4 regions of the Microbacterium sp. 1262 genome follow, and region 3 is predicted to be linked to each of the others. Evidence: predicted binding sites of a transcription regulator. Region 3 holds the regulator's gene; each other region holds the start of a gene.

Region 1 (7,391 bases), 470 kb from region 3:
GGGTTCGCGCGTGCGCATGTGCGCGTGTGTCGTTCGCGCAGGCGCGGAGAGGCCTCCGCACGGGGTGCGGCAAGGGGATGAACACGTCAGAACGGCGGCTCTGACCCGAGGAAGGTGTGGAATCGCCGCTCTCGCCGCTGTGCCGGGGACAAAGCGCCGGGCGATCGTCCATCGTCCCGCCTACCCGGTGGCCGATCGGTCGTGACGGCGACCGTGAACGCGACGAATGGTGGTGGTGCGTCTTCGCGGTAGATCCGTCCGGTCGGTGAGCTCCACACCAGCTTCCCGCCGGGGAGTTGTCGGACGTGCCATCGGGTGTGGTGTTTGACGTCGTGGTGTCTCTTGCAGAGGTGGGCGAGGTTACGCACGTGCGTCTGCCCGTCGTCGGATGCGGCGATGGTGTGGTCGAGTTCGCAGCGGATGGCGGGTTGCCGGCATCCGGGGAATCGGCAGTGCCGGTCCCGCGCGCGCAGCAGCCGGATCATGGCGGCGGTGGGCCGGTAGCTGTCGCATTCGAGGACGGTGCCGGTGACCGGGTGGGTCAGCAGCCGGTCCCAGGAGGTCGCGTTGCCCGCGAGCTCTCGCGCGGTGGCCGCGTCGATGGGCGAGCGCCCCGCCAGACCGGCAGGCCCGTCGTCTTGCCCGATGAGGGTGAGGGCGGACACGGCGACCTGCACGTGCGCCCGGATCTTGCCGAGGGTTCCGTCGCCGTCACCGGTCGCGGTGGGGTCGAGGGCGGGCGCGCCGGCGAGGAGGAGGTCGCTGAACATGTCGGCGCGGACCTGGTCGATGGTTCGCACATCGTCGTTGAACGTCGACCCGTCGCAAAGGGTCGTATCGGCGTCGGTTATGCCGCCGTTCGCGTCGGTTCGAGCACCGTCCGGCATGGCACCGGCGGCATCGGCGTGCGCGCGCGCGTTGATGATCTCGCGCGCCTGTCGGGTGAGCCGGTCGTCGACGATTCCGTCGGCGATGACGGTCGGGAGCGTCGCGATCAGGTCGGACATCCCGTCCGGCCCGGCCTGCACCCGCACGCACCGCCCCGCCGCGGCCTCCGCGTGTCGTTCGGTGAACGAGCGCGGGTGCGTCCGCTCGGCCAGCATCCGCAGCGCGTCCCGCACGCGGTTCGGGGTCTCGCCCTCGCACCGCTCGATCGCGACCCGCTCGAACTCAGCCCGTTCGGCCGCGGGGACGAGGCATCCGATCTCCTGGATCACCCGCACGTGCCCCCGGACGATGCGTCCGTCCTCCCAGGCGGCCATCGTCACCGGATAGTTCTCGACCAGGTCTCGGGCCTCGTCGATCCGGCGTTGCAACGTCCGGTCGGTCGCCACGAACACCCCGGCCAGCTCGGCGGCGATGCCACGTAACGCCATCTCCCGGGCCTTCACGCGCTCGGACGCGCCAGCCGCCTGCCCCTCGGCCAGAACCCCGGCCGCGGCGAGCACCCGAACCTCCCGAACCTGCACGGCCCGTGCGGCATCCGAAACCCGCTCAGCATCCGCAACGAGAACGGCGAGCGCGTCGACGTCGCCGTCGCTGCCCATCCCACCGCCCGGCCGCCGAGCCCGCCATTCGAATGCATGTTCGAATACTGTCACGAACCTCCGACATCACCCCGCGGCTCTCCACAGCCCCCATCCCACGCCCCGCGCCGCATCGCCATCGCGACTCGGGATGATGGAGCCATGCCTCGATACCTTGTCGTCGACGCGGACCTGGCGGGTTTCGCGCAATATCAGCAGCTTGAGGCGGATGCCGATGGGCTCTGGTGGGTCGTGCGGCAGATCGATGAGCACCCCGCGGGTGCCCGGCGATACGGCGCCGGTGCGGTCGTCGTCGACGATTGGGGGATGCTCTCCGATCAGCCCTCGACCGCGTCGGAACTCGACGACGATGAGCTCACGACGCCCATCACCGCCGACGAGTTCGAGCGCCGCTGGAACGACGCGTGCTGACGCCTTCGGGTCAGGCGAGGAGCGCCGCGACCTCCGCGTCGGTCAGCCGGCCGTCGGCGACGAGGAGCCGATAGGCGCGCCGTACTGGAGCGCCCGGGGATGCCGCGACCGCGCGGTCCCAGGCCAGCGCGGCTCCGATGCCGGGATAGTCCGCGACCCGGACGAACCACGGATCGCCGGCAGACGACTCGTCTGCCGCAGCGAGTGCGACGGTCGCCTCCGCAGCAGCGCCGCCGGTCGGCCCGGCGAAGGACGCCGACCATGCGACCCACGGCGCGACCGTTCCGTGCACCGCCTCCTCGCCACGGGTCGAGGGCGTGCGCACGTCGACGTCGCTGCAGGCGGGCAAGCGCCAGCTCAGTCCGCCGTAGCCGCCTCCACTGCGCCCGTTGCTGCCAGGCCCCCCGAGCATCACGGTGCGGTCGGTCGCCGGCGACAGCTCGAACGACAGCTCGATGACAGCGGCGCGCTCGTCGCGATGGATCAGCCGCACCTCGCGGCGCTCGCGCATGACGACGCTGCCGTCGGGGCCGATCCAGCGCAGATCGAGAACCGCGCCGTCGGCGATCCGCTCGACGCCGGCGATCTCGATGCGCCCGTGATCGTCGCGCCAGATGTAGTCCTCGCCCGGGGTGTAGGTGCGACCACCCCAGAAGTTCGTGCCGTCGACATCCTGCAGGGCGACGCTGACACCGAGGTGCCAGTCGTGGTCGGCGGGATGGTGGTCGGTCACGGTCACGCCGCCGGGGGTGCGGAGCGGATGCAGGTACGGGCGCGGGCTCGACGACCGCGCGGTGCCAGCGCCGTCGACGAGCTCCGCCAGGGGCGAGCCGTCGCCCGGCAGGGTCAGCACGATGTCGCGAGCCGTGCGCCGAGCCCAGGGAAGGTGCAGCTCGGCGAAGGTCGCCTCGGCGTCGACGGCGCGGACCACGGCGTCTTCGATGCCGTCCACGATGAGCCGCCGGGCGGGGCCCTCGCCGCGCGCAGTGACGAACGCGGGGTCGATCTCGTGCGGCGCGGTGCGTCCCACGGCATCGATGACCGCGACGAACGCGCCCGAGGCTGACAGGGGCGACAGCAGCGCGACACCCTCGTCGCGATGATCGAGGAGGTTCTCGAGCAGGTCGTCACGCTCGAAGCGTTCGCTGCGCCCGTCGACCTCGACGATGTCCTCCGTGTAGAAGAAGCGTGCCGAGCGGCGGCGGCCATGCACCTCGACGTACGGGTCGACCTGCTCGTCGGCGCACAGCGTCAGCCCCGCGGTGACGCGGATGCCGCGCGTCGTCGACACGCGCAGCAGGCTCGTGTCGTCGCCCTCGATGGCGTTGGCGCGGTAGAGATCGGCGGTGACCTGCGTGATGTCGGCGACGGCTGTCGTGCCGGCGATCGCGAGAGCGGTGGCGGTCGCGTGGGCGAGCGGGTTGGTCGTGACCCCGTCGACGACGGCGACACCGTCGAGTTCGCGGCGCCCGGCCCAGCGGCTGCGCTCCCAGTACGCGCGGTCGCGCGCCCAGAGTCCCACGGCTCCGATCGCGCGGACCGGGCCCAGGTCGAACTGGTCGTCGGCGAAGGCTCGAAGCGCCCGCGACCCGAGGCTCTGGAAGCCCACCTGCACCCGCGCGCCCGACCGCGCGGCGGCGTCCTCGAGCACGCGCAGGTCGGCGAGGGTCAGCACCGGCGGCTTCTCGAGGTACAGGTCGATACCGCGGTCCACGACGGTGCGCGCGAGCTCGAGGTGGGTATGCAGCGGCGTGGCGACGATGACGACATCGACGTCGTCGGTCGCGGCGAGCAGGGTCGGCAGGTCGGGGAAGACGCGGGTGTGTTCCGGCAGGGTGCCCGGTGCCGGCGGGCGGGGGTCGGCCGCCGCGACGAGCCGCACGCGATCGCCCAGACGGCGGAGATTGTCGAGGTGCACGGTTCCGTAGCCGTGGACGCCGACGAGGGCGATGGTGGTGGTGCGTGGCATCCGATTCTCCTGACGTCGCTCCCATCATGCCAGCAAGCGCTTTCCCATGGGTCTCGCGACGCGCGCTGACGTCTTCGGGTGGGAGCGGTGAAGCGACACCCTACGGCAGGCGCCACCGGCCGTCGATGGGGAGCGCTGCCCGCGACGGGCCCGGGTGCCAGGCATTAGCGTCGAGGCACATCGATCCGAGGAGAACCGCCATGGCATCACCCGCATCCCGCACCCCGCGCACGCGACTGAACGCCGGGCTCGTCGTCGCGGCCCTCGGCCTGGCGGCGCTGACGGGCTGCACGCCGGCGGGTGGACCGAGCGGAGCGGCCTCGAGCGCTGCGCCCGAGACCACCGCGGCGTCGCCCTCGGCGTCGGCGCCCGCTGCGGCATCCGGTGCGCTCGACCGCACCGAGCTCGCCGACCTGTTCAGCGGCATCCAGTTCCGCCCCGCCCAGTACGACACGATCGCCGCGATGCTCGAGTCGATCTATCCCGGGTTGACGGTCTCGGACGCCGGGTGCCTCGCTCCCTTCGGCGCCGGGTGGGAATCGGCCGGCGATGCTGTCGAATGGGGCACGAGCAACGACCGATCGATGACGGCGGTCGTGGCCTCCGCGGTCGACGACGCAGCCGCCGAGGCGCTGGTGGCTCAGGCTGAGGATGCCATCGCAGGCTGCGCGGACGGGCAGGAGCTGTTCGCCATGCAGGGGGTGCCGGTCACGACCTCGGTCGAGCCGTTCGATCTCGCCGTCAGCGGCGCGGACGATGTCCGGGGGTGGCGGGTGACCGGCGACGTGGGCGGCTCTCCGTTCGCGCTCGTCGGCGCGACGGTCCGCACGGGTCAGAACGTCCTCGCGCTCGTGGGCTGGGATCCCGAGACGAGCGCGGACTATGTGCCGCAGGCGACGCAGCTCTTCGTCGACCGCATCGCGCAGGCGGCCGGCTGATTCGCGCCGAGGGGGTGTGCACGGTCGCGACGGGCGCCTAGCATGGTCGCGTGGCACGGAAACCGCTTTCCCATCCCGCGGACCTGATCGACGGCGCTCATCCGGCGCGATCCGTCCTGCGGCTGCTCGCCCGTCGCCCGGGGCGCATGAGCGTCGCCGTCGGCGCTTTCGCGCTGAAGGAGATCCCGATGTGGTTCCTCCCGGTGATCACCGCGGCGATCATCGACATCGTCGCGGGCGGGGGTGAGGTCTCGGCGGTCATCGGCTGGTTCCTGCTGGCCGCGGCCCTGCTGCTGCAGAACTACCCGAACCACATCCTCTACACGCGCAGCTTCATGACCGTCGTGCGCGACACCGGGGCCGACCTGCGCAACGCGCTCGCCGCGCGGCTGCAGAGCCTGTCGATCGGATACCACTCGCGGGTGAGCTCCTCGATCGTGCAGACCAAGGTGGTGCGCGATGTCGAGAACGTCGAGCTCATGCTGCAGCAGGTCACGCATCCGCTGCTGTCGGCGACGATGGTGATGATCGGCGCCCTCACCATGACCGCGATCGCGGTGCCCCAGTTCCTGCCGGTCTACGCGCTCGCCGTACCGATCGCGATCGGCATCCGGTACGGCATGCGCAACCGCTCGCGCGAGCGCAACGCGGTCTTCCGCCGCGAGGTCGAGGTGTTCTCGGCACGCGTGGGTGAGATGGCCTCGCTCATCCCGGTCACCCGCGCCCACGGCCTCGAGGAGACGGCCGTCACGCGCGTCTCGCGCGGCGCCGAGGGAGTGCGACGCGCGGGTCTTCACCTCGACATGCTCAACGGTCACGTCGCCTCGATCTCGTGGGTGGCGATGCAGCTGCTCGGCGTCGGATGCCTCGTGCTCGCCGCGATCTTCTCGCTCACCGGCATCCTGCCGATATCGCCCGGCGAGGTCGTGCTGCTCTCGACCTACTTCACGCTGCTCACGCAGGGGCTCACCCAGCTCCTCATGCTGATCCCGGTCGGAGCGCGCGGGCTCGAGTCGGTGCGCTCCATCGCCGAGGTGCTGCAGGAACCCGACCTCGAGCAGAACGAGGGCAAGCGCCGCGTGGATCGCGTCGTCGGCGACATCCGGCTCGAGGGTGCCAGCCATCGGTACGCGGGGGCGAGCGACGACGCGCTGCACGAGATCGATCTGCACATCCCCGCGGGTCGTACCTACGCGTTCGTCGGCTCGTCCGGATCGGGAAAGTCCACGCTGCTGAACCTCGTCCTCGGGTTCGTTCGCGCGACGAGCGGGCGGCTGACGATCGACGGGGCCGACGTGCAGGAGCTCGACCTGCGGACCGTGCGCCGCGCGGTGTCGGTCGTGCCGCAGGAGTCGGTGCTTTTCGAGGGCACGATCCGCGAGAACGTCGCCTACGGGCTGCCCGACGTCTCCGACGAGCGCATCGAGCGGGCGCTGCGCGACGCCAACGCGTGGGAGTTCGTCAGCGACCAGCCGGCCGGGTGGGACACCGTGGTCGGCGAGCGGGGCGCGCGCCTGTCGGGAGGGCAGCGGCAGCGGCTCGCGATCGCGCGGGCGCTGGTGCGCAATCCCCGCATCCTGCTGCTGGATGAGGCGACCTCGGCGCTCGATCCCGAGTCGGAGGAGCTCGTGAAGGACGCGCTCGCGCGGCTCATGGCCGGCCGCACGACCCTCGTGGTCGCTCACCGGCTGTCGACGATTCGGCGTGCCGACCGCATCATCGTGCTCGAGCGCGGGCGGATCGTCGAGCAGGGCTCGCACGACGACCTGCTGGCCGCCGCCGGCCGCTACGCCCACCTCCACGCCACCCAGTCCTGACCCTCCCCCCTCACCCCTCCGTCGACTCGCCAGAAGGTGCGGATGCCGGTGCCCCCGGATCTGCATTTCATGGCGAGTCGACGGGTATAAGACAGGAGAACTCATGCTCAGGGAGATCTATCGCGACCCGGTGTACGACGGGGCGACCGATCCGGTGGTCGTCATCGAGCCGGGCGACGGCGGATGGTGGATGTTCTACACGCAGCGGCGGGCGACGCATCCCGACCCGGGGCCGGGCGTCTCCTGGGTGCACGGCTCGCGCATCGGGGTGGCGCGCTCGCGAGACGGCGTCGATTGGCAGTACGCGGGCACCCTCGAACCGGATGCCGGCGGGCTCGAACTGACCGCCGGGCAGCCTCCGGCCGACGTCGACCGCACCCACTGGGCCCCCGAGGTCGTCTTCGACGGCACCGGATGGCGGATGTATCTGACCGAGATCGACGGTGTGCCCGATCGCTGGCCGGGTCATGCCCGCACGATCGTCGCCTACCGCTCGACCGACCTCGTGTCGTGGCACCGGCTCGGACCGCTCGATCTCGCGAGCGACCGCGTCATCGACGCCGGTGTGGCCCGCGGTCCCGACGAGAAGTGGCGGCTTTGGTACAAGGATGAAGCCGCCGATTCCGTCACCCGCGTAGCGGTGTCGGAGGACCTCGAGTCGTGGAGTGACGGCGGGGTCGCGATCGGCGGACGCCCGCACGAGGGGCCG
Region 2 (7,391 bases), 1.5 Mb from region 3:
TCGCTTGCCACGGTCGCGGTCGCCGGTGCAGCCGAACACGACGGTCAGCTGGCCGGCGCCGCCTGACAGGGCGATGAGGGCCTGCCGCAGGGCGTCGGGCGTGTGGGCGTAGTCGACGACGACCTGCGGGCCGGCGCCGGGCGACACGACCTGCATGCGTCCGGGTACCCGGCGGATCTCCCCCACTGCCCGCGCGATGGCGCCGGGGGCGACGCCCTGTGCGCGGAGGATGCCCGCCGTCATCGCGAGGTTGTCGATGTTGAACCGGCCGATGAGGGGTGATGCTACCTCGAAGCGGTCGTCCTGGATCGCGAGAGTGAAGTCGGCGCCGTCAGCGCGCATCCGGATGTCGTCGGCGCGGACCGTCGCCGCCGCTGCGCCGGACGTCGAGACGGTGACGTCGTCGAGTCCCGCGGGGAGCGCGATGCCCGCGACATAGGGGTCGTCGATGTTCCGCACCGCGGCGCGCACACCCGGAAGGCGGAAGACGCCCTGCTTCGCCTGGCCGTACGCTTCCATCGACTCGTGGTAGTCGAGGTGGTCGCGGGTGAGGTTCGTGAACGCGGCGATGTCGAAGTGGCATCCCTCGACCCTTCCCTGCGTGAGGGCGTGCGAGCTCAGCTCGATCGCGACCACGTCGGCGCCGGCCCGCCGGATGTCGGCGAGGAGCTCGTGCATGTCGACCACCGACGGGGTTGTGAGCGACGTCTTCGCCAGAGCGCCGAACAGGCCGGCTCCGAGTGTGCCGATGGTGGCGGCGCGGCGTCCGAGGAGCTCCCAGCTCTGCGCGAGGAGCTGCACCGTCGAGGTCTTGCCGTTCGTGCCGGTCACGCCCACCAATGTCATGTCGGCCGACGGACGACCGGTGTACTGGTCGGCCAGCCGCCCGATCACGGCGGCCAGGTTCGGGATGCCGCGCACCCGCGCATCGACGTGCGTGACGCTCGCGTCGGTCAGGACGAGAGCCGCGTCGCGCTCGAGCGCCTGCGTGATGTGCTCGCGGACCCGTTCGTCTCGGCCGAGCGCGACGAAGACGTCGCCGGCTTGCACGGTGCGGCTGTCGCCGCGCAGGCGACCGCCGGGTACGTTCCCCCCGGCGACCCCCGTCGCCCACCAATCAGGGTCGAGTTTCCGACCCTCCCCAGCGTCTTGCATGTACCGCCCCATCGATCTCTGACTCGACAGTTCCATGAACGGGCGGTCACCCGCGGGAAGAACACGTCGGAGCCTGAGATTGGCACCGTAACGTAAGCGCCGCTTAAGACGGAGAACGTCAGCTCTGGGGCTCGGGCACCATCCGCAGACCGTCGGCGCTGTTGGCCGATTCCATGAGGGCGTCGATCCATTTCGGGTTGATCTGCGGCTGGCGGCTGCCGGCGAACTGGAACTGGACCGAGATCGTGGGGTGCAGCCAGAAATCGCGACGGCTCGTGCCGTGCGGCGAGGTCGTCTCGAACATCAGCGGTTCGCCGCGCCGCAGCTTCGTCATCAGGACCAGCCGGAGATGCGCGAGCGCACGGTCGTCGATCTCGACGAAGTTGGCCGCGTTGTCGTAGAAGAATCTGCCCACCGGCACAGCCTAGGCGGCTGCGGGCAACGCGGGGCCGGGGCGTATCATCCGCTCACAGATAGAAGCCGTGACGCTCGAGGACGACGACGGCCTCATCGCGCGTCGATACGCCGAGCTTGGCGAACAGCGACCGCATCTGCGACTTGATCGTGTTGATGGAGACCGTGAACTCCCCGGCGATCTCGCCATAGGTCTTGCCGCCTCGCATCACCGAGGCGACGGATCGCTCGCGGGGTGTCAGGGCAGGCAGCGCCTGTGACGCGCGTGGTTCCCGCCGGTGGAATTCCTCCGTCGCGTCGGCAACCGCGGCGGCGAGGTCGGGACGGCGCTCGCGGAGGCGTTCTCGTAGCGGGGCCAGCTGCTCTCGCGGCACGCTGATGAATGGCGCGATGACGTCGCCGGCGTGATGAGCCAGGCGGACGCCGAGCCGATCCTTGCGCGAGGGTCGCCTCGGCGGGGTCGCCGCGGAGGACGAGCGCGATCGCTTCCGCCGTGGCTGCGGCATGCTGCGCGTACGGTCGCGTCGAGAGTTCCGGCTCCCAGCAGGATGTCGGCGACGGCGAGGGCCTCGAGGAGTACAGCCCAGCGTCACGCGGACGTCCGGCCACCGCGTAGGTCTCGGCCACCGCAGCGAACAGCGACCCCAGCGAGTCGAGCCCGAGCACACGCGATGCGCTCATGGAGGGGATGCCCGAAGCCCGAATCGTGACGCGACTTCCCAACATTCGTGCGCGGAGTCCGGGGGCAGGCTCAGAACGGTGGCGGTTCGTCCGGCGGCCGTCCGCCGGGTGCGGCATCCGGTGGCGGATCCGCGGTGTCTATCGTGAAGCACACCGCCGGTATGGGGACGTCTTCGCGGTAGACCCGGCCGAGGGGTGAGGTCCATTCCAGAACGCCGCCGCCGATCTGTCTGACTTCCCATTTCGTGAATTGCTTCATGGAGTGGTGTCTTTGGCAGAGGTGGGCGAGGTTGAAGATGTGGGTGTGCCCGCCGAGGGCGTAGTCGATCGTGTGGTCGATCTCGCAGCGGATCGCGGCCCGGCGGCATCCGGGGAATCGGCAGTGCTGATCCCGTGCCATCAGGAGCTTCTTCATCGAAGCCGTGGGTCGGTAGGTGTCGATCTCCATCGGGGTTCGGGTGACCGGGTCGACGAACAACCGGTCCCACTCGCCGACCTGCCCCGCGAGCTCGCGCGCCGTATCAGCATCGATCAGCGCAGCGCCCACCGCTTCGGCGGGGTTCTCGTCACGCCCCATCAGCGTCTCGGCGGTGACGGCGACCTGCACGCGTGCCCGGATCGCCCCCAGCCCACCGGCCCGATCGATCCCATACGTCGGGTCCACCACCGGCGCCCCGCCGAGGACGAGGTCGCCCAGAATGTCTGCGCGGAGCTGATCCATCGTCCGCGTGTCGGCGGCATCACTCTCCGCCCGGGCATCCTTCACCGACTGTCCCATCTGGGTGAGTCGGTCGAGCATCCCGGCGGCGATGACCGTCGGGACGTTGGCGACGAGGTTCGACATCCCGTCCGTGCCGTGGAAGACCCGCACGCACCGCTCCGCCGCCGCGGCCTTGTGTCGCTCCGTGAAGTTCTGTGTATGCAACCGGGCCGCCAATGCATCCAACGCTGCCCGCACCCGGGAGGGCACATCCCGCTCACACACCGCGATCGCCGCCTCCGCGAACGAATCGCGCACCTCGGCGGGCACTCCCGCGCCGACCCGCACGACCACATCCACGTGGCCGCGTTCGATCCGCCGCTGAACCCACGCCTCGAACACGGCCGGGTAGTCGTCGATGACGGTCATCGCGTGGTCGATCTCGCCCTGCAACCTGCGGTCGGTGAGTCGCGCCATCCCGGCGGCTTCGGCTGCGACCGACCGCAGCTCCATGTCCGACGCCATCCCTCGTACCCCGTCGCGACGCGCCTCACGCAGAGCCGACCTGCCCAGCGCCGCCAACGCCCGCATTCGCGCGACATCCCCGACATGGAAGAGGTCGAGGGCCTCAGCGAACCCCGCGAAAGCCGCGGCGTGCGACGACCCACCCGAGGCGCCTTCGCCTCCGAGCCTGCGACCGCTATTCGATGTCATGTTCCCATTGTCGCAGCGGGTTACGACATTCGGGTCGAACTTATCTTCGATGCGAGAACGCGGTTCGCTCGACCGATTGGGGAGGAATCGACGAAACCACAATCCAGCATCCCCGAGCCAGGCCATCAGTCTCGGTCCGAATCTCATCCGACGAGGCTCCCCCCGCAACTTTCTTCGGGTTTCCGCGTCACGATCCGTCGCCTCGAACGTCTCATCAACATGCACCCTGCGACGAACGCCCGTCCGGCTCCCTCCGAAACGGGCACCCGGACCCGCGCTTCCCTCCGTCGCGACCGACCGCGCGCCGGAGCCCGCACCCGCAGCCGCGACCGCGACCGCGCCCGCACTCGCGCCACCAGCCTCACCCCCGCGTCCGCCGAGCCGCCCACCCGGGTCGGCACGATCAGGTTCCGCTCCCACGCGTGGCCGCTCGGTCGCACGCGGGCACGAGGTCAGCAGGCCGCTCGGGAGCCATCCGTCCGTCCTGGATCGAGATCGACGGCGCAACTCTCACGGCCGCATGGGGCTGCCCGAACGCCCGCAAGCGGTCATGGCAGCGCGGCGACGTCGGCTCCGTGTGCTCGTCGGGCGCGACCAGCCGCGAGGGGGGCGCCCGCCCGCCCCATCCTCGTCGCCGACAAGTCGCACGGTGAGGTCGTCACGGCGACCATCGTCTGCGACGCCTTCCCGTACGAGGCGTATGCGACCCACGCCCGCTCCGAGCCCCACTACCACGCCGCCTCCCGCGACCGCAGCGGGTTTCGATCTGGCCGCGACGGGACAGCCGAACCTCCAGATGCAGCGTGCCCGCGTGGGCGAGGCGGTGCCGTGGCGCGATCAGCCGATGGCGCTCGATGCCGACGGCCGGTACACCTCGCGGTTCTCGGTGCCGACCGCCGGACCGGTGACGTTGGGGCTGCGTTACCTCGACCCCGCCACCGGACGATTCGGTCCGGCATCCTTCGTGACGTTCACCGCGCACTGAACGGACCGCGCGCGGCCGCGCCGCCGGGGGTCAGTGCCCGCCGACGACGTTGCCGCTCAGGCGGCCGTGCAGAGCGGATGCGGTCGCGTTGAGTCCCTCGATCGCGACGATCTTGCCGTGCCGCTCGTACTTGTTCACGACGGCGTCGAGCGCGGCCACCGTCGAGGCGTCCCAGACGTGCGAGCGGGTCATGTCGATGACGACGCGGGCGGGATCGTCGGCGTACGCGAACTGCGTGGTGAGGTCGTTGCTCGAGGCGAAGAAGAGCTCGCCGTCGACCTCGTACCGGGCGACCGGCTCGTCGCCGACGGCGTCGAGGGTTCGCGTGACGGTGACGAAATGGGCGACGCGACGAGCGAACATCACCATCGCGGCGATGACTCCGAGGATGACGCCGATCGCGAGGTTGTGGGTCCACACCGTCGCCACGACGGTGATGAGCATGACGGCCGTCTCGCTCTTCGGCATCCGCCGGAGGGTCGCCGGACGGATGCTGTGCCAGTCGAAGGTCGCCACGGTGACCATGATCATGACGGCCACGAGTGCCGCCATCGGAATGATCGCGACGACGTCGCCGAGCGCGAGCACGAGGATCAGCAGGAAGACCCCGGCGAGGAACGTCGAGATGCGCGTGCGCGCCCCCGACGCCTTCACGTTGATCATGGTCTGCCCGATCATGGCGCACCCGCCCATGCCGCCGAACGCGCCCGACAGGATGTTGGCTGCGCCCTGGCCGAGAGCCTCGCGCGTCTTGCGCGAGTGAGTGTCGGTGATGTCATCGACGAGCTTGGCGGTCATGAGCGATTCGAGCAGACCCACGACCGCCATGGCGAGCGCGTACGGCGCGATGATGCGCAGTGTCTCGAGGGTGAGCGGCACGTCGGGCACGAACAGTTCGGGCAGGCTCGAGGGCAGCTCGCCCTGATCGCCGACCGTCGGCACCTGCCAGCCGAACGCCACGACCGCCGCCGTGAGCAGCACGATCGTGACGAGCGGGGCCGGGATCACCTTCGTCAGCCGCGGCAGCGCGACGAGGATGATGAGCCCCGCGGCGACGAGCGGCCAGACGAGCCACGGGATGCCGTCACCGAAGAGCTGCGGCATCTGCGCGAGGAAGATGAGGATCGCGAGCGCGTTGACGAAGCCCACCATCACCGACCGCGGGATGAACCGCATGAGCTTCGCGACGCCGAGCACCGCCAGCACGATCTGGATCACGCCCCCGAGAAGCACGGTGGCGATGAAGTAGTCCATGCCGTACTCGCGCACGACGGGCGCGATGACGAGCGCGATCGCCCCCGTCGCAGCCGTGATCATCGCCGGGCGGCCGCCGAGGAAGGCGATCGCGACCGCCATGATGAACGATGAGAAGAGCCCCACGCGGGGATCCACTCCGGCGATGATCGAGAACGCGATCGCCTCGGGGATGAGCGCGAGGGCGACGACGAGCCCCGCCAGCACCTCGCGGGTCAGCAGCCGAGGGCTGCGCAGAGCCTGCAGGACGGTCGGTTCGATGCGATAGCGCGCGGCGCTGTCGCGGGCGGGGGTGACGGCGGTCACTCGGTGCCTTTCGGTCGGCGCCCGACGACGCGGGCGGAGTGATCGCGCGGGCGGGGTGGTCGCGCAGCCCGCGCAGCGCCGGCTGTCGGACGCAGGAAGAATGAGGGGGCGGCGCAGATCGGCGCCGACAAGAATCTAACGTAACGTGAGGTTTGATGTCGAATCGCGATGAGGTGACCATGCGCATCGGAGAGGTGACCGAGCGGACCGAGCTGTCGTTCCGCACGCTCCGCCATTACGACGAGATCGGCCTCGTCACGCCGTCCGCGCGCACCGATGGGGGCTTCCGCCTCTACACGGAGGACGACGTGGCCCGCATCCTGCTCATTCGCCGCATGAAGCCGCTCGGGTACAGCCTCGACGAGATGCGCGAGCTGCTCGACGTCGTCGACGCCCTCACGGCCGCCCCCGCCGACGAGGAACTGCGCGCTCGCCTCGAGACGATCCGGGCGGGCGCGACCGAGCGGCGCGAGAAGCTGACCCGGCAGGTCGCGATGGCCGACGAGTTCCTCGAGCAGCTGAGCGACATCTGACCGACGCGCGGCCGCGGATCGCGGCCCGAGCTCACGCGTAGGCCCGGTGCACGTGCCACCCGCCCTCGCCGCAGTACACGTCGAACACGAACGCCTCACCGCCGGGGTCGGTGGCCTGGAAGCGCCATCCGTAGAGCCCCCGTCGCCGATCGTCGTCGGCGGCGAGGGACCAGACCGAGTCGCGGAGGCGGGTCGGGATGTCGCTCACGCTCCATCGCCTGCCCGCGTAGAACATCCGCGCCGGGACGTCGTCGACGAGCCAGAGGGTGACATCGTGGGCGCTCGTCGTGTCGGTCATGACAACCGAGGATAGAACACATCTTCGACACTCGCCAGAGCATCATCCGAACACAGCTTCGCTCCGTACGCTGAACGGATGGACCTGCTCTCCCTCTTCGGGCTCTCCGGCCGACGCGCCCTCGTGACCGGCGGGAGCTCCGGCATCGGCCGGGGAATCGCCGAGGCGCTGGCCGCCGCGGGGGCGGAGGTCATCGTCGCCGCCCGCGGTCGCGACCTGATCGACGAGACCGTCGGGCAGATCCGATCGGAGGGCGGGCTCGCGTCGGGGATCGTCGCCGACCTGTCCTCCCGCGCGGGCTGTCACGAGCTCGCCGACCAGGCCGGCGACATCGACATCCTCGTGAACTCG
Region 3 (7,391 bases):
CGGCTCGAAGGCCGAGATGTGCGGCAACGGAACGCGGGTCTTCGCGCGCTACCTCGCCGACGCCGGCCTCGCCTCGATCGATGCCGGCCTCCGCATCGGCACGCGTGCCGGAGTGAAGACGATCACCCGGGTCGACAACGGCTTCGAGGTCGACCTCGGAACCTGGCGGGCCGAAGACGGCGACGTTCTCGTCCGCGCACGCGGGCTCGGCGTCGCCCGCCCCGGGCAGGGGATCGACGTCGGCAACCCCCACGTCGTCGTGGCGCTCGCCGGGGAGGATGAACTCGAGGGCCTCGACCTGACGGTACAGCCCACCCTCGAGCCTCGTCCGTCCGCCGGCGCGAACGTCGAGTTCGTCGTTCCGGCCGAGCCGCTCGTTCAGAACGGTGTCGGGGCCATCCGGATGCGCGTCCACGAGCGCGGCGTGGGAGAGACCCTGTCGTGCGGCACCGGGGTCGCGGCATCCGCTCTGGCCGTGCGTCACTGGGCCGGGGCTGCGGCACCCGACCGCTGGACCGTCGACGTGCCGGGCGGAACGCTGGGCGTGCGCATCGTGCGGCAGGCCGATGGCGAGCACGTGCTGCTCTCGGGCCCCGCGACGCTGGTCTTCTCGGGGCAGGTCACCCTCGCCGACTGATCCGAGCGCCGCGGTTTCCGGACGGCTCGTGGTCAGGGCAGTTCGATCGCGCCCGTCGGGGGAGTGCCGTGCCGGCGCACCCGAAGCACGCGGAATCCGCGTCCGGTCGCGGCGCGCGAGACGCCGTAGCCGTCGTCGAACGTCGCGGCCAGCCAGCGCTGGAGGGAATCCGAACCGAGGTTGCGCTGCACGACGAGCCACGCGTCGCTGCGTTCAGCCAGACGGGGTATCCAGCGCTGCAGCATCCCGTGGAGCTCGTTCTTGCCCACGCGGATCGGCGGGTTGGAGCGGATGGTCCGGAATACGACGTCGTCGGGAACATCGTCGGGCAGGACGGCGTTGATGTTACTGAGTCCCAGATCAGCGGCGTTGCGTCGCACCAGGTCGAGGGCCCGTTCGTTGACATCGACGGCCCACACCGTGGCGTGAGGCGACTCCAGAGCCAGCGACAGCGAGATCGGCCCCCAGCCGCAGCCGAGGTCGAGGAAATCCCCACCGGACGGTGCCGGGGGAGTATTGGCCAGAAGAACCCCTGTACCCGAATCCACGTGGTCAGGGCTGAACACCCCGCCCGCGGTCGTGACCTCGACGGCGTGACCCGCGAGGGTCACGCGGATACGGCGGAGGTTCTGTTCGCTGGACGGGGACGCGCTGAAGTAATGATCGCTCCCCATGCATCCGAGCGTATCGGAGCCGGACGTACCGGCGGGAGACTAGAATTCACGGATGCCCGGGCACGGGCATCCCGGGAAGAGAGTTATGACGCATATCACCACCCCCGACGGCGACGGCGACATCGCGGTGGACCCGGTCGATCGCGTGCTCGCGAGCGCGGAGACGCGCTCGTCGATCCGCGTCTTCGGCGGCGCGCAGGCGCTGCAGGATGAGTCGACGGTGTCGTACGGAGACACCGACGGCGACCAGTGGGATCGCGAGGAGCGCGCGGCGCTGCGCCGTGTCCCCGGTCTGTCCACAGAGCTCGAGGACGTCACCGAGGTCGAGTACCGACAGCTGCGACTCGAGAACGTCGTGCTCGTCGGCGTGTATCCCCAGGGGTCGCACGAGGACGCGGAGAACTCGCTGCGCGAGCTCGCGGCCCTGGCCGAGACCGCCGGTGCGGTCGTGCTCGACGGCGTTCTGCAGCGGCGACCGCATCCTGACCCCGCCACCTACATCGGACGCGGCAAGGCAGCCGAGCTGCGCGACCTCGTCGCCGCCGTCGGTGCCGACACCGTGATCGCCGACACCGAGCTGGCACCGAGCCAGCGGCGCGCCCTGGAGGATGTCGCGAAGGTCAAGGTCATCGACCGCACCACGGTCATCCTCGACATCTTCAGCCAGCACGCCAAGAGTCGTGAGGGCAAGGCCCAGGTCGAGCTCGCACAGCTCGAGTACCTCCTGCCGCGTCTGCGCGGATGGGGCGAGTCGATGAGCCGCCAGGCCGGTGGCCAGGTCGGCGCGGGCGGTGCGGGCATGGGCTCGCGCGGTCCCGGTGAGACGAAGATCGAGCTCGATCGGCGCCGCATCCGCACCCGCATGGCGCAGCTGCGCAAGCAGATCCGCGAGTTCGCGCCGTCGCGCGAGGCGAAGCGCGCCGAGCGTCGGCGCAACACGATCCCCTCGGTGGCGATCGCCGGTTACACCAACGCCGGCAAGTCGAGTCTGCTGAACCGGCTGACGAGCGCGGGTGTCCTGGTCGAGAACGCTCTGTTCGCGACGCTGGATGCCACGGTGCGTCGGGCCGAGGCCGCCGACGGGCGCGTGTTCACGCTCACCGACACCGTCGGCTTCGTCCGCAATCTCCCGCACCAGCTCGTCGAGGCGTTCCGGTCCACGCTCGAGGAGGTCTCGGGCGCGGACGTCATCGTCCACGTCGTCGACGGCTCGCATCCCGACCCCGCCGCGCAGCTCGCGACCGTCCGCGACGTGATGGGCGACGTGGGCGCTCGCGCCACCCGCGAGCTCGTCGTCTTCAACAAGGCCGACCTCGTCGACGACGATGCGCGGCTGCTGCTGCGCGGGCTCGAGCCGACGGCCCACTTCGTGTCGTCGCGCACGGGTGAGGGCATCGACGAGTTGCGCGCCGCGATCGAGGATGCGCTGCCGCTGCCGGCGGTGGAGGTGCGCGCTCTCGTGCCGTACGACCGTGGCGACCTGATCTCGGCCGTGCACGAGAGCGGCCACATCGTCGCCACCTCGCACGAGGAGGACGGCACGGCCGTGCACGCGCACGTCTCCGAGCGTCTCGCGGCTGAGCTCGCGCCCTACGCCGTCTGAGCCCGCGGTCGGCGATACACCTGCAGGCTCGGCGGTGCTGGTGAGCCCGCCGCGGATGCGGAAGGCCTCAACAGCACCGCCGGCCTGACAGGCGTATCAGCGCCAGGCGGTCGCCGGGCTCAGTCGAGCTCGATCGGCGCGACGCCGGGCGTGTCGAAACCGAACACCTGACCGAGGAACGCCAGCTCGCTCTCCAGAGCGTTCACGATCGTCTCGGTCCGTCGGAACCCGTGCCCCTCGCCCGCGTACAGGACATAGGCGTGGGGCACGCCCTGCGCGACGAGTGCGTCGCGGATGGCCTCGGCCTGCGCCGGCGGCACGACCGCGTCCTCGTCGCCCTGGAGAAGCAGCAGCGGCACGCGGAACCCCTCGGCGTGGCTCAGCGGCGAGCGCTCGATGTACACGTGCTCCGCTTCGGGAAGGGGACCGATCAGGCCGTCGAGGTAGCGCGCCTCGAAGTCGTGGGTCTCGGCCGCGAGGGCGCGGGCATCGCCGACGCCGTAGCGCGAGACGCCCGCGCCGAACACGTCCGTGCCGACGAGCGCCGCCAACACGGTCCAGCCACCGGCCGACCCGCCCTCGATCGCGAGCCGTGACGCATCGGCGAGTCCGTCGGCGGCGAGGCCGCGTGCCGCCGCCGCGACATCATCGACGTCGACGACGCCCCACTGGCCCTTCAGCCGTTCACGGTACGACCGGCCGTACCCGGTCGACCCGCCGTAGTTCACGTCGAGCACGCCGATGCCTCGGCTGGTGAAGTAGGCCGCCTTGGCGTCGGCGGTGCCGCCCACGTGCGACGTCGGCCCGCCGTGCACCCAGACGAGGTACGGCGGCAGCTCGTCGGTCGGCGCCGTGACATCGGGGTTCGTCGGCGGATAGGCGAAGGCGTGCACCGGGCCGTGGGGACCCTCGGTGGTGATCTGACGGGCATGGGGGATCCATGCCTCGTCGATATCGGGGGTACCGCCGCGCACCGCTGTCGTCTCGCCGCTGTCGAGATCGACCAGCCAGAGCCCGCTCGCCCCGGGCATGGCGCCGCTCACGAGGGCGCGGCTGCCGCGGACGTCCTCGATCTGCAGTCGAGCGGTGGCGGGGAAGGGGAGCGGGATCGCGCCGCCGTCGCGGTCGACGATCACGAGCTGGTCCGAGCCGTGCGTGCGGACGGCCACGACGCGGCCGTCGTCGAGCGGCGCGTACCACCGGGTGCCGAGGACCCATAGGCCTCCACCCGTGTCGGCGTCGGCGGGGGAGACCGCGACGGGTGCCGCGCCGGTCGCGGGGTCGACGCGATGGAGGTTCCAGCGCCCCCTCGGCTCGTCGAGCAGCAACAGCTGGCCGTCCGATGCCCATTCCGGCTGCAGCGCGGCCGTGCTGCCGCCGGCCACCTCGCGGACACGATCCGGGGCGTCGAGCTCGATGACACGGATGCGGGTGCGGTCCCAGGGCATGTCCGGGTGATCCCACGCCACCCACGCGAGCTGTGATCCGTCGGGTGACAGTGCCGGCTGAGCCACGAAGTCGCTGCCCCCGGCGAGCTCCGTCACTCCCGCTTCGTCGCCGCTCGCGGCGTTCTCATCGCTGCTCGCGCCGTCGATCCGCACGATGTGTCGTTCGGGAGTGCGCCCCGGGTGCTCGCGCTCGCGCACCGCGAGAAGCGCGCCGTGCTGCCAGCGGAGACCGCCGTAGTGGGTGCCGCTCTCCTCTGGGGTGAGCGCCTCGGGCTCGCCGCCCGGGCGGAGGCGTCGAATGCGCTGGTCCGACTTGTCGACGAAGAACAGCTCGCCGTCGTCGGACGCCGTCCAGGCGCCGCCGCCATACTCGTGCACACGCGATCGCGCGTTCCCGGGCGCGGGGAGGACGACCTCCACAGAATCGTCGCGGCGGCGGCGCATGACGGCGACGCGACCGGCCTCATCGGGAAGGGATTCGCCCCACCAGATCTCATCCCCGACGAAGCGCGCGCCGTCGAGGCGCAACGAGGACGCGCTGGCCCACGAGGCGGTCAGGGGGGAGGGCCAAGAACCGTACGGGAGTTGCTGCTGCGACATACCGCCACGCTACGCGAGCGGATCCGGGTCGTGCCGGACGACGGGAGGGGATGCCGCCGAGTCGCGGCATCCCCTCCCGCAGTTCCGTCGGTGCGGCGAGGTCAGACCGTGCGGAGGACGGCGACGACCTTGCCGAGGATGGTGGCGTCATCGCCGAGGATCGGCTCGAACGCCGAGTTGCGGGGGAGGAGCCAGGTGTGGCCGTCGCGCTGACGGAGCGTCTTGACGGTGGCCTCGCCGTCGAGCATGGCCGCGACGATCTCGCCGTTGTCGGCGGTCGCCTGTGCCCGCACGACGACCCAGTCGCCGTCGCAGATGGCGGCGTCGATCATGGAGTCGCCGACGACCTTGAGCATGAACAGCTCGCCCTTGCCGACGAGCTGACGCGGCAGGGGGAAGATCTCCTCGACCTGCTGGTCGGCGGTGATCGGGACGCCCGCCGCGATGCGGCCCACGAGCGGCACGAGGGCGGCGTCGCCGAGGGCGGGCGCGGCGTCGGCGGGGTTCTCGCCGGCCGTGCCGGGGAGGTCGATGAGGACCTCCATCGCGCGGGTCTTGCCGGGGTCGCGGCGGAGGTATCCGCTCAGCTCGAGCTGGTTCAGCTGGTGGGTGACGCTCGACAGCGACTTGAGGCCGACGGCGTCGCCGATCTCGCGCATGCTCGGCGGGTAGCCGTTGCGGGCGATCGCGTGCTGGATCACCTCGAGGATCGCGAGCTGCTTATCGCTCAGATTCTTGCGTCGTCGCGTCTGCGGCTTCTCGCTCATACCGCCGGTCTCCTGTCGTCGCGCCCCGTCCCCGACCCGATGTCGGAGGTTCGTGGTGGGCTCTCGCTGTCGAAAAGGTAGCCCGATCCGACAGCGACATCACGGAACGCTCCGCGTGTCTCTTCGATCGGTCTCCGATTTCGGTGGGTGGTTGACACCACACAATATCGAAGATACGTTCGGAACCGAAGTTCGCACCCGTCTCTCCCGGCCGAGAGGCGGGAGCGAATCTTCCTACCGCTCCCGAGGAGATGTCATGACCACGATCGATGCCCGCTTCGCACCGGCCCCCCGCACCCGTCTGCGCCTGACGCGCCGTGGACGCCGCGTCATCGCAGCGATCGCCGCGCTTCCCGCCGTCGTCGCCGTCACCGCTGCCGTGCTCTCCGGCGGGGGAGCACTCGCGTCCAACGAGGCGGGCGCGCCCGAGGGGTCGTTCACGACGGTGACCGTCATGTCGGGCGAATCGCTCTGGTCGATCGCTGAAGAGGTGGCGCCGGCCGCCGACCCCCGTGACGTTGTCGACGCCATCATCCGGCTGAACGCCCTCGGCTCTGGTCAGCTCGAGGCAGGCCAGACACTCGCCATCCCCGCCGAGTACGACGCCGCGAGCTGAAGCCCGCCGTCTTCGGCGCAGAAGCTGGGGTGCGGCCACGCCGGACTCGGACGCGGCCTAGCATGGGTGGGATGAGCCCGAGTCTGGATGATCTGCCCCTCAGAGACGATCTGCGAGGCCTCACCCCGTACGGCGCCCCGCAGGCGCCGCTTCCGGTCGCGCTGAACGTCAACGAGAACACGCATCCCGTTCCCGAAGAGGTCGCAGACGACATCCTGGATGCCGTCGCCCGTGCCCTGCGCGACGTCAACCGCTATCCCGACCGCGAGTTCACGCACCTCCGCGAGTCCTTCGCCGAGTACCTCGGTCACGGCCTCACCCCCGATCGCATCTGGGCCGCGAACGGATCGAACGAGGTGCTGCAGCACCTGCTCCAGGCCTTCGGCGGCCCGGGGCGTACCGCCATGGGCTTCGGCCCCACGTACTCGATGTACCCGCTGCTGACGCGAGCCACCGGCGCGCAGTACGTCGCGGGCACGCGCGGCCCCGACTTCACGCTCGACCCGGCCTCCGCCGCGGCACAAGTCTCCGAACTGCGCCCCGACGTCGTCTTCCTCTGCGCGCCCAACAACCCGACCGGCACGCCGCTCGGTCTCGACGTCATCGAGGCGGTGTACGACGCCACCGACGGAATCGTGATCGTCGACGAGGCCTATCAGGAGTTCGCGCCGCGCGAGAGCCCCTCCGCGCTGACGCTGCTCGGCGAGCGGGAGCGCCTGGTCGTCTCGCGCACGATGAGCAAGGCGTTCGCCTTCGCCGGTGCGCGCGTCGGCTATCTCGCCGCCGACGCGACCCTCATCGACGCTCTGCGTCTCGTCCGCCTGCCGTACCACCTCAGCGCCCTCACGCAGGCGGCCGCGACAGCCGCGCTGTCGCACTCGTCGACGATGCTCCGGATGGTGGACGAGATCGTCGCGCAGCGCGATCGGATGTCGGCGACGCTCGATGCCCTCGGGTACCACGCCTACGAGAGCTGGACGAACTTCGTCCTGTTCGACGGGGTCGACGACCCGCGCGCCACCTGGCAGGCGCTCTACGATCGCGGC
Region 4 (7,391 bases), 1.0 Mb from region 3:
CAGCGGCCGGCAGAAGGCAGTCGACGTCATGCGCAAGCACCGTCTCGCCGAGCGCCTGCTCAGTGATGTCATCGGACTCGACTGGGCCTATGTCCACGAAGAGGCCTGCCGCTGGGAGCACGTGATGAGCGAGCTCGTCGAGCGTCGCCTCATCGAGCTGCTCGGTCACCCCACCGAATCGCCCTACGGCAACCCGATCCCCGGTCTCGACCAGCTCGGGGATGTGCCTGCGCGCACCTTCGACGACGGTGTGGTGGGCCTCGTGCGTCTGCTGAACGAGACCGGCGGGCCGATCGAGGGCACCGTGCGACGGCTCGCCGAGCCGGCCCAGGTCGACCCCGAACTGCTGCAGCAGCTGCGGGCAGCGGGCGTCGTCCCCGGCCGCGACGGCACGTTCCAGTTCTCGGAGGGGTACGTCCTCGTTCAGATGGACGGTGTCGACGAGGGGCTCGAGCTACCCGTCGAGGTCGCGTCGCACATCTTCCTCACGCGTCGCGACTGAGTCCGCGAGCGTTCGGCCACCGGACCTGAGCGTCCGGTGGGGAAGGGAACGACAGCGTGACTTATTCGTTACCTTCCGGTAGCCTCGAGAAGTCTTCAGGCGAGAAGCCCGTCCGAGACCGCTGCATGGATTGCCTCTTCGGCTCGTCGTCCACGCGGTGACACCCGAATGTCGCGTGGACCTACACGCGCAGTGTCGACGAGCCAGCGCAGACCATCGCGCAGAGGCGCCGGAGGACTGATTTGGCTGAACACAACGATTCGTCGGTAGACGTACCCGAGGTCGACGCGACGAATCCCGAACGCTCTGGTCGCGCCCTGCGTGCCCGCCGCTTCCCGACAGCGAAGAAGCAGACGCGGGACGTCGCGACCATCGAGAACCGCGCTTCCCGCCGGAGCCGTCGCCGGGTCCACCCCGTTCGCAGCACCTTCACCGTCGCTGCCGTGGTCGGCCTTGTCGCCACCGTCGCCATCCCGGCCTTCGCCGCCGTGCGCGGTACGTCGGCCGACGCGATGACGCTGCAGCAGGTCGCCGCAAACAATGCGCAGTCGATCGTCGTCGCGTCCGAGGTCGGACCCGCGTCTCTCGACCGCAGCGGCTTCACGGCGACCACGCCCGAAGAGATCAAGAAGAAGAAGGACGAGGAGGCCGCCGCCAAGGCAGCCGCCGAGGCCCTCGCGAACCGCATCTCCGCGAGCAGCTCGACCGCCTCGTCGTCGACGTCGTACAGCCAGTCGATCCCGCTCGTCGCGCCGGGTTCCGGTCTCGTGCGTCGTCCGCTGATGTCGTTCAACAACTTCGGCACCCCCTACGCCGGTCACCGTGGCACCGACTACATGGCCGACCGTGGCACGCCGATCTACTCGGTCGCCGACGGCACGGTCGTCGCGTCGAGCGAGAGCGGTCCGGGCTGGGGCGTATACGTCAAGGTCGCGCACAACATCAACGGCACGAACGTCACGAGCCTCTACGCGCACATGGACTGGGGCACCCGCGCGGTGCAGGTCGGCGACACCGTCTCGGCGGGACAGCTGCTCGGCCAGGTCGGTGACACGGGTCGCGCGTTCGGAACGCACCTGCATCTCGAGATCGTGGTCGACGGCGCGTACATGAACGCCGAGTCGTGGCTCGTCGCGAACGCGGGCTGACGACACGCATCATCCGTTCATCTCCCGTCGACCTTCCTGGGGTCGAGGGTGTATTACCCTGAACGCGACGCTCGCGCACGCCGAGGGGGAGCCGATGGGACCAGTACCGGGCATTCGAACCGTGAATGCAATCGGTCGCTACGTCCTGCGGCATCGTGTGCACCACTGCGGCCTCGGCCGTGAATCAAGGCGCTGTCTTCATGACAGCGCCTTTTTTCGTGCTCGCACCCTCGCGGGACCTGCCCGCACGGCATGCGCGACGTCGGTCATCGAACATCCGCTGAAGCCGTCAGGGCAGTTCGTGAGGACAGGAAATGCGCACTCTGGTACTGAACGCCGGGTATGAGCCACTCGCTGTGGTGTCGTTCCGTCGGGCCCTCCTCCTGGTGTTGAACGACAAAGCGACGATCGTCGAGCACGTCGTCCACGATCCCGTTCTCGGGATCGATGGAACGTACGAACGCCCGGCGGTGATCGTTCTGACCCGGTACGTCCGTATCCCGAATGCGCGCCGCGTGCCGGTGACGCGGCGTGGCGTGCTCCGCCGCGACGCGCACCGATGCGCCTATTGCGGGAAGGCGGCGTCGACGATCGACCACGTCATGCCGCGCTCGCGCGGGGGCAGCAACTCGTGGGAGAACCTCGTCGCCTGCTGCCTGCGATGCAACAACCTCAAGAGCGACCACACTCCGCAGGAGATGGGGTGGGAGCTGCGATGGCTGCCGAAGCCCCCGCGAGGCCCGCAGTGGGCGGTGCGGGGCACGGAGCGATCCGACCCACGGTGGGAGCCGTACCTGAGTCTCGCCGCCTGATCGCCGCGGTGCGCGCCTACCGCGCTCTCGGGCCGTAAGCGCGCAGGAATGCGCCGGCGCCATCGGTCATGATCTGTCGGACCCGCTCGGCGTCCGTCCGGCGGCGAGCGGGCTCGTTGAGAACCCGGAGCGTCGTGAGCGCGTGAAAATGCTCGGCGGCGAGTCCCGGGTCGTCGAGGTCGAGCAGACCCTCGGTCGCGAAGTGAGCGAAGCGCTCGGCGAGAACGTCGGCGTGCGCTCGGTCCAGCGGGTGGTCCTCGAGTTCGGGCAGGAGCGACTCGTTCTCCGAGATCAGCTTGACAGCGGCTGCGTAGTTCGTCGACGTGGCGAGGAACCCCCCGAGGTCGGCGGCGAACGCGATCACAGCCTGGTGCAATCCATCGCGGCCGTCGATAGCGACGGTGTCCGGCAGGTGCGTCTCGGCCAGCTCGCGGAGGGTGTTCACGGCCGCCTCGCCCGCGCTCTCGACCACTCCGAGCAGCAGCCGCCGTTTATCTCCGTAGTAGTCGTAGACGGTGCGCTTGGAGACACCCGCGCGCGCCGAAACGGCATCCATACTCGAGCGCTCGACACCCACCTCGACGAAGAGCTCTCGCGCCGCCGCGAGTATCGCGGAGCGCTTCTGCTCCTGGCCCTGCCTGACCGGCCTCGCATCGCTCATCGTCATCCTTTGCTCTTCCCGAACTCTACACCGACCAGTGCAGCAAAACTACACGGTACGGTGTAGTGTACCTGCCGTGCAGAAGACAACGCAGGCATCTCTCCAAGCTCACGATCTCGTCAAGCGCTATGGAACCGTCACCGCCGTGGACGGCCTGTCATTCCAGGTTCGGCCCGGGATCGTGACCGGCTTCCTCGGGCCGAACGGGGCGGGCAAGTCCACCACTCTCCGCATGTTCCTCGGCCTGGACAAGCCCACGAGCGGCGCCGCGACCGTGAACGGGCATCGTCTGCATGAGTTGCCCCATCCGATGCGGGTGATCGGCGCGATGCTCGATGCGCGTGCCGTTCATCCGCGGCGTACGGCCGTGGATCATCTCGCGTCCGTCGCGCGTGCTGGAGGCATGCCACGGGGTCGAGTCGGGGAGGTTCTGGAGTTGGTGGGCCTGGCTGAAGCAGGGAGCCGGCCGGCCGGCGACTTCTCGCTCGGGATGAAGCAACGGCTGGGGATCGCCACGGCGTTGATCGGCGACCCCGGCATTGTCATCTTCGACGAACCTCTCAACGGGCTCGACCCGGAAGGCATTCGCTGGGCTCGATCCCTGATGCGCGAGCTCGCTGCGGAAGGCCGATCGGTGCTGTTCTCGAGCCATCTGATGGGTGAGATGCAACTGACGGCGGATCACCTCATCGTGATCAACCACGGTCGTCTGCTCGCCGACCAGTCTTTGGACGCATTCATCGCCTCGCACACGAACGAGTACGTCCGCGTTCGGACTCCGAATGCCGATGTCCTGCGTGATGCGCTCCGGCGAGCCGGGCTTCCGGTTCGGGCGGACGCCGATCGCAACGACGTCCTCGTCGTCTCGGGGACGACGACGGAGAGCGTCGGCCGCATCGCAGCCGCCTCCGGCGCCGAGGTGTTCGAGCTCACCCTCGTTCGGGACTCGCTCGAAGACGCGTTTCTCGCCATGACCACGATCGAGCAGAAGGCCGCCTGACATGAACCTCTTCGCTTCCGAATGGATCAAAGCCCGCAGTGTCCACAGCACCTGGATCCTCGCTGCCTCGGCAGTCGTCGTGACGGTGATGGTCAGCCTGCTGGGGGTGAGCGGGCTCGTGGCCGATTGGCAGGCCGCGCTCCCTTCCGATTTCGACCCCACCGGCATCAGCTTCAAGGGCATCCTGGTCGGTCAGATCCTCCTCGCGACCATCGGATCGCAGGCCATCACCAGTGAATACGGCTCGGGGCAGATCATCACGAGCCTCGCCATCGTGCCCCGGCGCGGGGCCCTCCTGGCTTCGAAGCTCGGAGTTTCGGCGCTCATCGGCTTGGTCGTGGCAGTCGCGGCGGTGGCAGGCAGCTTCGGTGCCACGCAGGCCGCGCTCGCTGCGGCCGGTCTGCCCGTGTCGGCACTCGATGACCCTGGAACTGCTCGGGCCATCGTCTGTGCGATCGTGTACCTCGTCCTCACGGCCGTCCTCGGCCTCGGATTCGGCATCATCACGCGAAGCTCTTCCGGTGCGCTCGCGATCATCGTGACCGTCGCGCTTCTCGTGCCCGCTCTCGCCCCGGGGATGCCCGGGGTCATCGGTGAGTTCGCGGGTACCTACTGGCCCACGACGGCCGGCCAGGCCTCGTACGCTGTCGGGACGACCAGCGGGATGCCGCCGCTGGTGGGACTCGGGATCATGGCGATCTTCACGCTATGGACGACGCTCGCCGCTCTTCTCGTCCTCAGAACGCGTGACGTGTGAGACGACCTTCCGCATCCGGTAGTTCGTCAGCGGCGGACCGGTAGGGGCGCAGGGTCACGGGTGGGGTGTCGGAGGCGTTCACGCGATCCAATCTGCCAGGCGATGTCGGAAGTCGGTCGTATCTTCGATCTCGACATTGATGGTCTAGAACATATGTTCTACCCTTGCTGAGTGAGGTCGATCATGCGCAATCCCGCTGCCGCCGAGGACGTGCAGCGACTGCGCGCGCAGATGGAGCGGATGCAGGGGCGCCGCCTCGATGCTCCGGTGCTGCCGACCCATCCTGCCCTGGCCGGACTGCTGCCCGGGCGAGGGCTGCGGCCCGGCGCCGCCTATTCGCTCGGCTCGTCGTCCTCGCTGCTGTTCGCCCTGCTCGCCCAGCCGTCGCAGACCGGGTCGTGGTGCGGTGTGGTCGGGATGCCGGGCTTCGGGGCCGAAGCGGCGGAGCATGCCGGGGTCGACCTGTCCCGCGTCGTGCTGATCCCCGATCCGGGTGCACGGTGGCTCGCTGTCACCGCGACGATCGCCGACGTCCTTCCCGTCGTCGCGGTGCGTCCGCCCGAGCGGGCGAAAGACTCCGACATCGCCAAGCTCGCCGGCCGGCTGCGCGACCGCGGCACGGTGCTGCTCGTGCAGGGGCCGTGGCCGCAGACCGAGGCGATGCTCGACGTCACCGATCCGCGGTGGTCGGGGTTGGGCGACGGCGATGGGTACCTCAGCGACCGCGAGCTGACGGTCACCGTGTCGAGCCGGCGGTTCCCGGTTCCCCGATCGGCGCGGATGCTGCTGCCCGCGCCCGATGGTGCGATCTCGGCTGCTCCGCAGGAGCGGGCTCTCGCGGGCGGCCCGATCGTCGAGCCGATCCCGATGCGACGGGCGGTCTGACATGGGGGAGCAGGAGGCGACGGCACCGGTACGCAGCCTCGTGGTGTGGGTTCCCGACTGGCCGGTCGTGGCGTCCGTGCGCGAAAGCGGCGGCGATCCGAACGCGCCGATCGCGGTCTTCGAGAAGGGCGTGGTCATCGCGTGTTCGGCGGCCGCGCGGGCCGACGGCGTCGCACGTGGGCAGCGTCGCCGTGACGCGCAGGCCCGATGTCCCGCGCTGCAGGTGGCCGACGCGGACGCGGTGCGCGATCACCGAGAGTTCGCGCCGATCGTGGCGCGCCTCGAAGAGATGGCGCCGGGAGTGCAGGTGCTCGAGGCAGGGCTCTGCGCGCTGCGCGTGCGCGGCCCCGCACGTTTCTACGGCGGTGAGACCGAGGCCGCCGGCGCGCTGCTGGCCGCGGTGGCCGAGGGCGACCTCGACGTGCGGGCCGGTGTCGCCGACGGACCCTTCACGGCGCAGCAGGCCGCGCGGATGAGCACCCGCCCCGACCGGCCCATCCGGGTGGTCGAGGCCGGGCGCTCGGCGGAGTTCCTCGCACCGTTGACGATCGCGGTGCTCGACGACGACTCCGTCGACCTCTTCGCCCGGCTCGGCGTGCAGACCCTCGGCGACCTCGCCGCGATCGAGCCCGAACGACTGGTCGAACGCTTCGGCCCCCGCGGCGCGCGCTTGCACGGCCTCGCCTCCGGCGCCGATTCGCGCCCGGTGGTACCGCGCACCCCGCCGCCCGAGCTGCACCGCGAGGTCTCGTTCGAGCCTCCGCTCGACCTCGCCGACCAGGTCGCGTTCGGCATGAGGGTCGCGGCCGAGGAGTTCATCTCCGGACTCGGCGCGGTCGATCTCGTGTGCACCGAGCTGCGCGTCATCCTCACCGGCGACCGGGGCGAGACGAGCAACCGCGTCTGGCTCCACCCCGGCACCTTCGACGCCGCCGCCGTCGTCGACCGGGTGCGCTGGCAGCTGGCCGAGAGCGGCAAGCTCACCAGCGGTGTCGCTCGGGTCAAGATCGAGCCCGAAGCGGTGGATGCGGCATCCCATCACGCCGTCTCGCTGTTCGGCTCCGGTCCCGAGCAGCGGGTGCACCACGCCCTGTCGCGGGTGCAGGCGATGCTCGGCCACACGGGCGTCGTGACCCCGGTCGTGGGCGGTGGCCGCTGGCTCGCCGAGCGGCAGGTGCTCGTGCCGTGGGGTGACCGCCCGGTGACGAGCTCGCGCGAGCGGCCCTGGCCGGGCAGCCTGCCCGATCCGCTGCCCGCGACGGTCTTCGAGCGGGCGCTGCCGCTGGCTGTCGTCGATCGGGAGGGCGACATGGTGGCCGTCGACGGGCGGGGCGAGCTGACGGCGATCCCGGCCGCTCTGGTGTCGTCGACCGGGTCGCGCGGCATCCGCTCGTGGGCGGGGCCGTGGCCGGTGATCGAGCGGGCGTGGGATGCCGCGCGAGCGCGCCATGCCCACCGCTTCCAGATGGTCGATGCCACCCAGACCGCGTGGCTGCTGGTGTGCGACGGCGGCGAATGGTCGGTCGAGGGGCGGTACGACTGATGGGCTTCAACAACCCCTCGGTGCCGTGGTCCGAGATGGAGCGGCTGCTCAGCGGAAACCGCGCGCCGAGCGCGCCGCCGGGT

The links. Region 3 encodes LexA, which represses DNA repair genes until DNA is damaged. Its sites were predicted from a motif close to TCGAACANNTGTTCGA; they were not measured.
Region 1: ABIC53_RS10120 (HNH endonuclease signature motif containing protein) is a predicted target of LexA. The motif match lies at 1,576-1,591, and genes of this name have one in related genera.
Region 2: ABIC53_RS15015 (HNH endonuclease signature motif containing protein) is a predicted target of LexA. The motif match lies at 3,699-3,714, and genes of this name have one in related genera.
Region 4: imuA' (DnaE2-dependent mutagenesis accessory factor ImuA') is a predicted target of LexA. The motif match lies at 5,026-5,041, and genes of this name have one in related genera.

What each region holds. Positions count from the first base shown of each region.
Region 1 covers NZ_JBEPKU010000001.1:2,109,893-2,117,283, reverse strand. The annotation lists gene ABIC53_RS10120 (HNH endonuclease signature motif containing protein) at 87-1,547, opposite strand; gene ABIC53_RS10115 (hypothetical protein) at 1,689-1,958, shown strand; gene ABIC53_RS10110 (DUF6807 family protein) at 1,969-3,927, opposite strand; gene ABIC53_RS10105 (hypothetical protein) at 4,128-4,865, shown strand; gene ABIC53_RS10100 (ABC transporter ATP-binding protein) at 4,916-6,682, shown strand; gene ABIC53_RS10095 (glycoside hydrolase family protein) at 6,786-7,391, shown strand, end outside.
Region 2 covers NZ_JBEPKU010000001.1:3,136,565-3,143,955, reverse strand. The annotation lists gene ABIC53_RS15030 (UDP-N-acetylmuramoyl-L-alanyl-D-glutamate--2,6-diaminopimelate ligase) at 1-1,155, opposite strand, end outside; gene ABIC53_RS15025 (DUF7882 family protein) at 1,274-1,570, opposite strand; gene ABIC53_RS15020 (helix-turn-helix transcriptional regulator) at 1,623-2,075, opposite strand; gene ABIC53_RS15015 (HNH endonuclease signature motif containing protein) at 2,321-3,664, opposite strand; gene ABIC53_RS15010 (hypothetical protein) at 4,365-4,649, shown strand; gene ABIC53_RS15005 (SulP family inorganic anion transporter) at 4,680-6,209, opposite strand; gene ABIC53_RS15000 (MerR family transcriptional regulator) at 6,365-6,742, shown strand; gene ABIC53_RS14995 (hypothetical protein) at 6,774-7,040, opposite strand; gene ABIC53_RS14990 (SDR family NAD(P)-dependent oxidoreductase) at 7,119-7,391, shown strand, end outside.
Region 3 covers NZ_JBEPKU010000001.1:1,637,565-1,644,955, reverse strand. The annotation lists gene dapF (diaminopimelate epimerase) at 1-637, shown strand, start outside; gene ABIC53_RS07875 (class I SAM-dependent methyltransferase) at 670-1,311, opposite strand; gene hflX (GTPase HflX) at 1,586-2,914, shown strand; gene ABIC53_RS07865 (prolyl oligopeptidase family serine peptidase) at 3,034-4,962, opposite strand; gene lexA (transcriptional repressor LexA) at 5,064-5,729, opposite strand; gene ABIC53_RS07855 (LysM peptidoglycan-binding domain-containing protein) at 5,986-6,345, shown strand; gene ABIC53_RS07850 (histidinol-phosphate transaminase) at 6,417-7,391, shown strand, end outside.
Region 4 covers NZ_JBEPKU010000001.1:627,401-634,791, forward strand. The annotation lists gene ABIC53_RS02990 (iron-dependent transcriptional repressor DtxR) at 1-502, shown strand, start outside; gene ABIC53_RS02995 (M23 family metallopeptidase) at 745-1,650, shown strand; gene ABIC53_RS03000 (HNH endonuclease) at 1,965-2,462, shown strand; gene ABIC53_RS03005 (TetR/AcrR family transcriptional regulator) at 2,479-3,123, opposite strand; gene ABIC53_RS03010 (ABC transporter ATP-binding protein) at 3,200-4,123, shown strand; gene ABIC53_RS03015 (ABC transporter permease) at 4,125-4,880, shown strand; gene imuA' (DnaE2-dependent mutagenesis accessory factor ImuA') at 5,064-5,765, shown strand; gene ABIC53_RS03025 (DNA polymerase Y family protein) at 5,767-7,308, shown strand; gene ABIC53_RS03030 (error-prone DNA polymerase) at 7,308-7,391, shown strand, end outside.